DNA from 2 places in the Achromobacter pestifer genome. Region 2 is predicted to be linked to the other one. Evidence: predicted binding sites of a transcription regulator. Region 2 holds the regulator's gene; the other holds the start of a gene.
The links. Region 2 encodes NrdR, which represses ribonucleotide reductase genes. Its sites were predicted from a motif close to CACNANATNTNGTG; they were not measured.
Positions count from the first base shown of each region.

Region 1: FOC84_RS31130 (ribonucleoside triphosphate reductase) is a predicted target of NrdR. The motif match lies at 2,121-2,134, and genes of this name have one in related genera.

Region 1 is NZ_CP053985.1:6,611,499-6,616,957, reverse strand. It holds gene nrdD (anaerobic ribonucleoside-triphosphate reductase) at 1-45, opposite strand, end outside; gene FOC84_RS31130 (ribonucleoside triphosphate reductase) at 120-2,114, opposite strand; gene FOC84_RS31125 (DUF3325 domain-containing protein) at 2,226-2,576, opposite strand; gene FOC84_RS31120 (PepSY-associated TM helix domain-containing protein) at 2,573-4,180, opposite strand; gene FOC84_RS31115 (lipid-binding SYLF domain-containing protein) at 4,508-5,026, shown strand; gene FOC84_RS31110 (Bug family tripartite tricarboxylate transporter substrate binding protein) at 5,050-5,459, opposite strand, start outside.
Region 2 is NZ_CP053985.1:1,878,668-1,884,126, forward strand. It holds gene FOC84_RS09145 (hypothetical protein) at 1-176, shown strand, start outside; gene ribD (bifunctional diaminohydroxyphosphoribosylaminopyrimidine deaminase/5-amino-6-(5-phosphoribosylamino)uracil reductase RibD) at 173-1,288, opposite strand; gene FOC84_RS09155 (cysteine hydrolase family protein) at 1,504-2,067, shown strand; gene FOC84_RS09160 (GlxA family transcriptional regulator) at 2,085-3,050, shown strand; gene nrdR (transcriptional regulator NrdR) at 3,119-3,598, opposite strand; gene glyA (serine hydroxymethyltransferase) at 3,805-5,055, opposite strand; gene FOC84_RS09175 (YbhB/YbcL family Raf kinase inhibitor-like protein) at 5,449-5,459, opposite strand, start outside.

The DNA.
Region 1 (5,459 bases), 2.4 Mb from region 2:
CATGGCGGGTGCGGGGGTGACTTCGGGAGCGATCAAGGTTTGCATGGCGGTTCCTCAAGGAGTGGATGCCGGGCGGCTGCCCGGCGGTCCGGTCCAGAGCCTGTCGTCGTGTACAGGCCCTAGGCCGGGGTGCAGCATGCCGCCTGCTTGGCCAGCAGTTCGGCATCGCATTTCGGGCAGAATTCATGATGCCCCGCCAGATAGCCATGGTTGGGGCAGATGGAGAAAGTCGGCGTGACCGTGATGTAGGGCAGCCGGAAGTTCGACAGCGCGCGGCGCACCAGCTGCTTGCATGCGGCGGCGGAAGAAATGGCCTCGTTCATGTACAGGTGCAGCACGGTGCCGCCGGTGTACTTGCCCTGCAGCGTTTCCTGCAGCTCCAGCGCATGGAAGGGATCGTCGGTGTGGCCCACCGGCAGCTGGCTGGAGTTGGTGTAGTAGGGCTGCGTCTCGCTGCCGGCCTGCAGGATGGCGGGATAGCGTTTCCGGTCTTCGCGGGCGAAGCGGTAGGTGGTGCCTTCGGCCGGCGTGGCCTCCAGGTTATACAAGTGGCCGGTCTCTTCCTGGAACTCGGTCATGCGGGCGCGCACGCGGTCCAGCAGCCGCACCGCCAGGGCGTGGCCCGCCGCGGTGGTGACGTCTTCGGCGTCGTCCGTGAAGTTGCGGATCATCTCGTTGATGCCGTTCACGCCCAGCGTGCTGAAGTGATTGCGCAGGGTGCCCAGGTAGCGGCGGGTATAGGGGTAGAGCCCCTGGTCGATGTAGCGCTGCACCACCTTGCGCTTGGTTTCCAGCACGTCGCGGCCCAGTTCCAGCAGATGGTCCAGCCGCTGCATCAGCCGCGCTTCGTCGCCGCGGCAGGTGTAGCCCAGGCGCGCGCAGTTGACCGTGACCACGCCGACCGAGCCGGTCTGCTCGGCCGATCCGAACAGTCCGTTGCCGCGCTTGAGCAGTTCGCGCAGGTCCAGCTGCAGGCGGCAGCACATCGAGCGCACCATGTGCGGCTCCAGGTCCGAGTTCAGGAAGTTCTGGAAATAAGGCAGGCCGTAGCGCGCCGTCATTTCGAACAGGCGCTCGGTGTTGGGATGGTCCCAGTCGAAGTCGGGCGTGATGTTGTAGGTGGGGATGGGGAAGGTGAACACGCGGCCCTTGGCATCGCCGGCCATCATGACCTCGATGTAGGCGCGGTTGATCATGTCCATCTCGGTCTGCAGCTCGCCATAGGAGAACGGCATTTCCTCGCCGCCGATGTACGGGATCTGGTCCTTCAAGTCAGGCGGGCAGGTCCAGTCGAACGTGAGGTTGGTGAAGGGCGTCTGCGTACCCCAGCGGCTGGGCACGTTCAGGTTGTAGATCAGCTCCTGCATGGACTGCTTCACTTCCGCGTACGTCATGGCGTCGCGGCGGATGAAGGGCGCCATGTAGGTGTCGAAGGAACTGAAGGCCTGGGCGCCGGCCCATTCGTTCTGCAGCGTGCCCAGGAAGTTGACGATCTGGCCGATGGCCGCCGACATGTGGCGCGGCGGCGTGGCTTCGACCTTGCCAGGGATGCCGTTGAAGCCCTCGGTCAGCAGTTGGCGCAGCGACCAGCCGGCGCAGTAGCCGCTCAGCATGTCCAAGTCGTGGATGTGGATGTCGCCTTCGCGGTGGGCGCGGCCCGCTTCGGGCGCGAACACATTGGACAGCCAGTAGTTGGCGGTGACCTTGCCGGCCACGTTCAGGATCAGGCCGCCCAGGCTGTAGCCCTGGTTGGCGTTGGCGTTGACACGCCAGTCGCGCTGGTCCAGGTATTCCTCCATCGCGCTTTCCACGTCCACCAGCGTGTGGCGCAGCGCGCGCAGCCGGGCGTGCTGTTCGCGGTGCACGATGTAGGCGCGCGCCGTGCGCCAGTGGCCGGCCTGGACCAGGGCTTCTTCCACGCGGTTCTGGATGGTTTCGACGCCGGGGCAAGGGTTGCCTTCCAGCGCGGCGATGACGGTGTCGGTCAGGGCTTGTGCGCCTGCCAGGTCCAGTTCTCCGGTGCTGCCGCCGGCCGCCGCCATGGCCTGGGCGATCTTGTCGCGGTCGAACTCCGCGACCCGGCCGTCGCGCTTGAGGATGTGCTGGATATGCATGGCTGACACCATATGTAGTAGGGTGTGAAAACTCTACCACCACATATGGTGCAGATATCGCACCGCACGGTCTGGATGTCAGCCTTGCTTGATGCGCGTCAAACGCGCGCTTCAGAAGCCGATGCCGACCCCGGCCAGGGATATCGCCACGGCCAGCGCGGCGGTGCGGGCCGCCGGGCGAGGCGCCCACGACAGCATGCCGACCCAGAGCAGGGCGCCGGCCGAGAGCCAGCCCAGCCATGCCACCACGCCCACGGTATTGCCCCACAGTCCCACGCAGGGCAGCAGCGCCAGCGCCAGCAGCAGCACGCCGGCGCAGCGCAGCACGCGGGTATGGCGGGCGGAGGGATCGCGTCCCCAGACCTGGTCGTAATGGCGCGGCATGGCCAGGCTCAGGCAGGCCATGCCCGAATAGGTCAGCAGCAGCGCCATGGAAATTGCGTACAGGTCGTTGGTGTTCATGCGGCCGCCTCTGCGTCATTGCGGGGATTGCGCCGGGCGGGCGCGGTTGCCGGCCGCCGCCACAACAGCAGGGCCGCCCAGCCCGATAGTACGCCGAATGCGACGGAGGTCAGTTCGACGCCGGCGCTTTCCCAGTCGCCGCGCGCGATCTGCGCCAGTGGATGGTCGCCCAGCGTGGCGAGCGACAGTACCGGCAGCAGCAGGCACAGCGCCGACAGCAGGGCCAGCTGCGAGATCCAGGCGCGGCGCGGGCTGCACAGCCAGGCATGCGCCAGGGTCAACGCCCAGACCAGGAAGAAGCAGCGCAGCTCCCACAGCGCGCGATTTTCCAGCGCCACGGGCAGCAGGCGGTTGGCCCAGAAGTAGCTGATGCAGGCGATGGCCAGTCCGGCCAGCGCCGCCACGTTCAATCCTTCTATCAGCCGGTACATGCGCGCCGTCGCGCCGCCGAATTCGCCGCCATGCTTGGCGCGGCGCTTGACCATGAACAGCAGCGCGCCCGTGCCCATCATGGCCGCGCCCGCCAGGCCGCAGATGAAGTACAGCCAGCTGACGGCCAGCCCGCCGAATTTGGACATGTGCAGATCGCTCATCACCTGGAACGCCAGCGCAGGGGCGCCGCCATGCACGCCGCCTGCCGGCCGCAGGCGCAGCAGTTCGCCGCTGGCGGAGAATTCGGCCATGCCCGTGGTGGCACTGAGGTTGCGGAAGGTGTTTGCGTCTTCGTTCCAGCCGTAGACGCCGATGCGCATGGAGCTGTCTTCGGGATTGTTGATGACGATGGCGCGCGCCGTCTGCCCGATCAGCTGTTCGCCGCGGGCCACGATGGGCTCGAGCGCCGGCATGGCCAGCGCCACGCCGGTGCGGTCTGGCCGTTCTTCGCCCGTCAGCTCGGCCAGGTACAGGCGGCTGGCCTGCGGGCCCGCGCCATAGGTCGCCGCGACCGGGGCGGGCATGAGCTGGGCGCTGGATATCACGATGCCGGTGTAGGCGATCATGAACTGGAAGGGCAGGGTCAGTACCGCCACCGCGTTGTGCGCATCCAGCCAGGACCGTTGGCCCTTCTTGGCGCGGAAGGTGAAGAAGTCCTTGAAGATGCGCTTGTGCGTGACCACGCCGGAAATCAGCGCGACCAGCATCGCCATGCTGGCGAAGGCGACGATCCACAGCCCCAGGCCGGCGTCGTGCAGCGTGTAGTGGAAGTCCACGAAATGCGTGCCGCCCATCGTCGCGCGGCCTTCGGCGTCGTGGTGGTCAGCCAGTTCGGCGCCTGTCTCGGGGTCGAGCTCGGCATCCGCGTACTGGCCGTTCTGGTCGAACCAATAGGCGGTCAGCCCGTTCTCGTGAAAGCGGTCCACCGGCCAGATTTCCCACATGCCCGCGCCAGCATGGTTGCGCGCCATGTAGTCCACCGCCAGCTCCAGCCGGCGGGCGCGGTCCACCGGGACGCTTTCCTTTTGCGCAGCCTGGGCTTCCGCCTCCTGGTGCTCGGGCGTCATCCAGTGCGTGATGGGTTCGGAGAAGACGGCCAGCGATCCCGTCAGGAAGACGGCGAACAGCAGCCATGAGAACCACAGGCCGACCCAGGTGTGGAGCCAGGCCATGGATAGGCGGAAACCGGATTTCAGGACGAGCCTCTTTATTGTTGATGCCGCCGCGGACTGGACGGTCTGATTTTATTGAGAATAGTTTCGATTCTAATCTAATTGGGGACATTGATGCCATGGTAAGGATCCAGCGCTGCCAGAGCACCAGAGCACCGCTACAGGGGCCAGTAGCATCTTGACAAGGCCCCGACGCCTGCCAATACTGATCCGGCAAGTCGGGGCGAGCGCGTCGGGCGCTTGCCGTCCTTTTGACAAGGGGGCTGTATGCGTCGCGCGTCCGTTTTGCCTATGCACCGTTGGGGTTGGCTGTGGGCCAGCCTTTTTTTGTGGGCTGCCTGTTTCCTCCTGGCGCCGCAGGCCAGGGCGGAGTCCGCGGCCGAGCTCAGCCGGGAGGCGCAGAGTGCGCTGGATCGCCTGTACCAGCAGGAACCCAGGACGCGTGAACTGGGCAAGAAGGCGGTGGGTGTGCTGGTGTTCCCCCGCATCCTGAAGGGCGGCCTGCTGGTCGGCGCGGAAACTGGCGACGGCGCCCTCATCCGCGGCGGCAAGGTCCAGGGCTACTACAACATATCGGCGGTATCGTTCGGCCTGCAGGCCGGCGCGCAGGCGTTCAGCTATGCGCTGTTCTTCATGAACGAGCCGGCGCTGCGGTACCTGGACCAGAGCGACGGCTGGTCGCTCGGCGCCGGCCCGAGCCTGGTCGTGGTGGACGACAGCTATGCCTCCAGCATTACCACCACCACCCTGAGCCAGGATGTATACGCCGTGCCATTCGGCGGACAGGGACTGATGGCGGGCATGGGCCTGGAAGGGTCCAAGATCACCCGCACCCAACCGGACTGAGGCCAGGCGCCAGCCCGCCGCGGCTATTCCAGGGTGATGCCGGCGCGGGCCGCTACTTCGGAAAAGGTGCGCAGTTCCTTCGCGATCTGCGCCTGGAATGCCGGCCCGGGCATATAGACGGGATCCAGCGCCAGGTCCGCGACCGATTTGCGCACTTGCGGATCCTCCATGATTTCCGCCACGGCGCGGCTCAAGGTTTCCACCACCGGGGCCGGCGTGCGCGCCGGCGCCACCAGCGCATACCAGCCCACGAAGGAAACGTCGGCCATGCCGGCTTCGGCGAAGGTCGGCACGTCGGGCAGTTGCGGCATGCGGCGTTCGCCCGTCACGGCCAGTGCGCGGATCTTGCCGGCGCGGACCTGCGGTGCGGCGGAAGACACGGTGTCCACGCCCAGGTCGACCTCGCCGCCTATCATCGCCGTGACCAGTTGCG
Region 2 (5,459 bases):
ACTTCCAGGCGGCGGCCTGGTTCCATTACGCGCAGGCCGAGAAATCGTGGGAACGCCTGCGCCGCAGCCATCCCGGCCTGCTGCTGGCAGCCGCGTTGCTGGCCCTGGCCGGCGGCGCCGCCGCAATCCTGGCCTGGCGCTACACCGCGGCGCGCACAGATCGGCGCCGGGCCTAGGACAGCTCCGGCAGTTGCACTCGCTGCGTCAGCTGATCCCAGGTATCGGCGACCCTGGCGCGCACGCGCAGATCCGCGCCCACCGGCGCGGTCTCGATGAATTCGTAACGCCGGGCACCGTCCAGATGCTCCAGCATGGGCAGGCGGACCATGCCGGCCGCATCGCCCAGCAGCACCGGCGCCAGGTACAGCAGCAATTCGTCCACGCAGCCGGCGGCGACCAACGCGCCGCTCAGGCCGGCACCGGCTTCCACGTGGACCTCGTTGAACTGTTCCTGCGCCAGCCAGCGCATCATCGCCGGCAGGTCGACCCGGCCGGGCGCCTCGCCAGGCAGCAGCACCACGCGGGCGTTCCGGGCCTGCAGACGCCCGGCCTTGGCCGCATCATCGTGGGCCGTAAAAATGATGACCTCGGCGCCATCGAACAGCCGGGCGTCCTCGGGGATCTCGAAACGGCCGTCCACCACTGCCTTGCGCGGTTGGCGAGGCGTATCCACGCCCCTGGCGTTGAGCTGCGGATCGTCCTTCAGCACGGTACCCATGCCGGTCAGGACGACGCAGGCGCGGGCGCGCCAGCGGTGTCCGTCGGCGCGGGCGTCGGGCCCGGTGATCCATTGCGAGACGCCGTTATGCAGCGCGCTGCGCCCGTCCAGCGAGGCCGCCATCTTCATCCAGACCCATGGCAGGCCGCGGCTCATGCGCGAGATGAAGCCTGCGTTGATGGCCAGCGCCTCCGCGCGGCAGATGCCGGTGGTCACCGCGATGCCGGCATCGCGCAGGCGCGCCAGCCCCTGGCCGTTGACCAGCGGATTGGGATCGCCTATGGCCACCACCACCCGCGCCGGCCGGGCCGCGAGCACGGCGTCCACGCAGGGCGGCGTGCGGCCGAAATGGCTGCAAGGCTCCAAGGTGACGTAGAGCGTGGCGCCCGCCACGGATTCGCCGCGCGCCTGGGCGTCGCGCAGGGCGCAGACTTCCGCGTGCGGGCCGCCGGGAGGCTGCGTCGCCCCTACGCCCAGCACGCGCCCGTCGCGCACGATCACGCAGCCTACCCTGGGGTTGGGCGCGGTGGTGTACATGACGGTCTGCGCCAGCGCCAGGGCGCGCCGCATCCAGAGAATGTCGTCGTTGTCGCTGGGAATCATCATGTCCAGGATTGTATGTCCGCCGCGGGTCGGGCAGGCGGCCGGACGGTGGCGCTCGGCCGCGCCAGCCACTCATGTCCGTTTTAGGCCGACAGCCGTCTTTCGCCGCGCTCGCCGCAGCATCGGATTGCAGTAAAAATGGCATCACACCCTCTACAATTCTCGCTCCAGGAGCGTGGTCCATGAAACAAGCACTGATCGTCATCGACGTACAAGACTCTTTCCGGCAACGTCCGTTTTGGGATGAAACGGAGTACCCCGCCTTCGTGGAACGGATCCAGTCCCTGATCGATGAGGCCCAGGCCCGCGACATTCCGGTGCTGCAGGTATTCCACACCAGCGTGTCGGACGACCCCGCCAACCCCTTTTCTCTGGCCTCCGGGCACGTCAAGACGCTCAAGGAATTGCGCATCGCCCCCACCGCCGTGTTCCACAAGACCGTGCATTCCTCGCTCTACGCCAAGGACGCGGACGGCGCCAGCCTGCAGGACTGGCTGGTGAAGCACGGCATCGAAGGCATCATCGTCAGCGGCATCCGCACCGAACAGTGCTGCGAAACCACCTCGCGCCATGCCAGCGACGCCGGCTACAAGGTGGTGTTCCCCACCGACGCCACCCTGACCTTCGCCATGCAAAGCCCGTCCGGCCAGCACTACACGCCGGCCGAGATCCGCGACCGGACCGAGCTGGTGCTGCAAGGGCGTTTTGCCCGTATCGCGCGCGCGGCCGACGCGCTGGCGGCCTGACGCTGGCGGAGAGCCGCATGGTTCCGGTGTATTTCGTGCTGACGCGGGGCATCGTGCTGCTGGACGTCGCAGGCCCGGCGGAGGCCTTCCGCGTGGCCAACAAGCTGGCTCCGGGCGCCTTCGAACAGCATTTCTGCGGCCCGTCCCGGGAGGTCGAAAGCGGCCTGCCCGGCCTGCACCTGGCACATATCCAGGCCCTGCCGGCCAGTCTGCCGCCCGAAGCCCTGGTCATCATTTCAGGCGTGGTGGGCAAACCCACGCGTCTGGACGACCCCGACTCGCGCGCCATCATCGACTGGCTGGCCGTCCGCCATCCCGCGGACGGCTTCACGCTGATGACGGTATGCGCCGGCGCCCTGTTTGCCGCCGCCGCCGGGCTGACGCGGCAGCGCGACTGCACCACCCACCATACCTGCCTGGAACAGTTGGCGAGCATCGACCCGAGCGCGCGGCTGCATGACAACCGCATCTTCGTCGAGGACGGCAAACTGGTCAGCAGCGCCGGCATCACGGCCGGCATCGACCTGGCGCTGCACATGGTGTCGCGGCATTGCGGACCACGCGTGGCCAGCGAAACCGCGCGCGACATGGTGGTCTACCAGCGGCGCGCCGGCACGGATTCCACGCTGTCGCCCTGGCTGGACCACCGCAGCCACCTGCATCCGGGCGTGCACCGGGTGCAGGACGCGGTCATCCGCGATCCGGCGGCGCCCTGGTCGGCGCAATCGCTGGCGGACCAGGCGCACACCAGCGCGCGCCATCTGACCCGGCTGTTCCGCGAACACGCGGGCTGCACGCCGATGGACTACCTCTATCAGATACGCGTGGCGCTAGCGCGCGACCTGCTGCGCGATACCCGGTTGGACCTGGAGCGCGTGGCCGAGAAGTCGGGATTCGGGTCGGCGCAGCACATGCGCCGTGTCTGGCGCAAATTCCAGCCGCTTACGCCCAGCCTCGCGCGTTCGGCGCCCACCATGCAATGACGGCGCCGCAGCGCCGTCGTTTTCCTGCTTCCGTGGCGCCAGCCGGCCCCGGACCTTGAGCCGAACCGCTAGTCCTTGCGCAGCTTGCCCGGCAGCAACGGACCCTGCATCTCGCGGATGGCCTCGACGAATTCGCCGATGTCCTCGAAGCTCTTGTAGACCGAAGCGAAACGCACGTACGCCACCTTGTCGAGCTTGCGCAGTTCGTTCATGACGAGCTCGCCGATATGTTCGCTGGGCACTTCGCGCAATCCGCTGGCCAGCAGTTGCTCTTCGATGCGTGCGACCGCGGCGTCCACGTCTTCCGTGCTGACGGGGCGCTTGCGCAACGCCAGGCTCAAGCTGGCGCGCAGCTTGCCGGGATCGTAATCGCTGCGGCTGCCATTGCGCTTCACGATGGAAGGCATGGCCAACTCCACCCGTTCATAGGTGGTGAAGCGCTTGTCACAGGACAGGCAGCGACGGCGACGGCGTATGGCGTCGCCTTCTTCGGAGACCCGGCTGTCTACGACCTGCGTTTCGGCATTGCCGCAAAATGGACACCGCATGTGTGATCCCTAAAGGCGCTGAAAGGGCAATATTTGAGCATATTGTAACGAGACGCCCGGCCGCCAGCGTCAATACAGGCTAATCCGCCCCCGTATTTTTTACCAGGCCGGCGCCGGCCGCCCCGAAAGCAAAGGGACGGCGCCTTGCGGGGCCGTCCCTTGTGGACCGCTGCGGCCAGGCCGCAGCCCGCCGCAGGGATGCTCGCTTACTTCTTACCGTAGACCGGCAGGCGCGAGGTCAGTTCATTGACGCGGGCACGCACGGCGGCAATGTTGGCTTCGTCGCGCGGATTGTCCAGCACGTCGGCGATCAGGTTGGCGGTCAGCTCGGCTTCCGCTTCGGTGAAGCCGCGCGTGGTCATGGCCGGCGTGCCCAGGCGGATGCCGCTGGTCACGAAGGGCTTTTCCGGATCGTTCGGGATCGCGTTCTTGTTCACCGTGATGTGGGCTTGGCCCAGCACCGCTTCCGCTTCCTTGCCCGTGATGCCCTTGGAACGCAGGTCCACCAGCATGACGTGGCTTTCGGTGCGGCCGGAGACGATGCGCAGGCCGCGCTTGACCAGCGTGTCGGCCAGCACCTTGGCGTTCTTGACCACTTGCTGCGCGTAGTCCTTGAAGGCGGGCTCCAGCGCTTCCTTGAAGGCCACGGCCTTGCCGGCGATGACGTGCATCAGCGGACCGCCCTGGATGCCGGGGAAGATCGCCGAGTTGATGATCTTCTCGTGCTCGGCCTTCATCATGATGACGCCGCCGCGCGGGCCGCGCAGCGACTTGTGCGTGGTCGAGGTGACGAAGTCGGCGTGCGGCACCGGGTTGGGGTAGGCGCCGCCGGCGACCAGACCCGCGTAGTGGGCGATGTCGACCATGAACAGCGCGCCGTTTTCACGGGCGATGCGGGCCATGCGCTCGAAGTCGATGTGCAGGGCATAGGCGGAGGCGCCAGCCACGATCAGCTTGGGCTTGTGCTCGCGGGCCAGTTGCTCGACCTGGTCGTAGTTCAGGACTTCGTTTTCGTCCAGGCCGTAGGAGATGAAGTTGTACAGCTTGCCCGAGGCATTGACCGACGCGCCGTGCGTCAGGTGGCCGCCTTCGGCCAGGCTCATGCCCAGCACCTTGTCGCCCGGCTTCAGGACGGCCATGTACACGCCCTGGTTGGCCTGCGAACCCGAGTTGGGCTGCACGTTGGCGGCTTCGGCGCCGAAGATCTGCTTCAGGCGGTCGATGGCCAGCTGCTCGACCACGTCCACGTATTCGCAACCGCCGTAGTAGCGCTTGCCCGGATAGCCTTCGGCGTACTTGTTGGTGAGCTGCGTACCCTGGGCTTCCATGACGGCCGGGCTGGCGTAGTTCTCCGAGGCGATCAGCTCGATGTGCTGTTCCTGGCGGACGTCTTCCTTCTGGATGGCGGCCCAAACGTCCGGGTCAGCCTTGGACAAGGTGAGGTTGCGGTCAAACATGACGGGGGGTTCCTGAGGCGGTAAGAGAGGAGAAAACTGCGCCCGGGTGGGTAAACCCGGAGAATGATGGATAGTTTACCCCGGCGGGCAGAATCAATTGCGCTCAAAATGCCGGGAACCCGGGCAAAATTCCAGGCACGGGCGCGAAAACCACGCCATCCTCCGCGGCCGGAAAACCCGTCTCAACCCGACTTGAGAAACTTTCATGCAAAGCGCCACGCTCATAACCTACTCGCTAGTAGTAGCGTGACCTGGATCAACCGTCTGGTCGGCGCCATCTTCATCACTTTTGGATTGACGCTGCTGCGGCTCAAGCGCGCAATGGGCTGAATCTTTTCGGAGATGGAAAAAGGCCGCAGTCGCAAGACTGCGGCCTTGCCGTGGCGCGGCGGATCAGGCCGAGG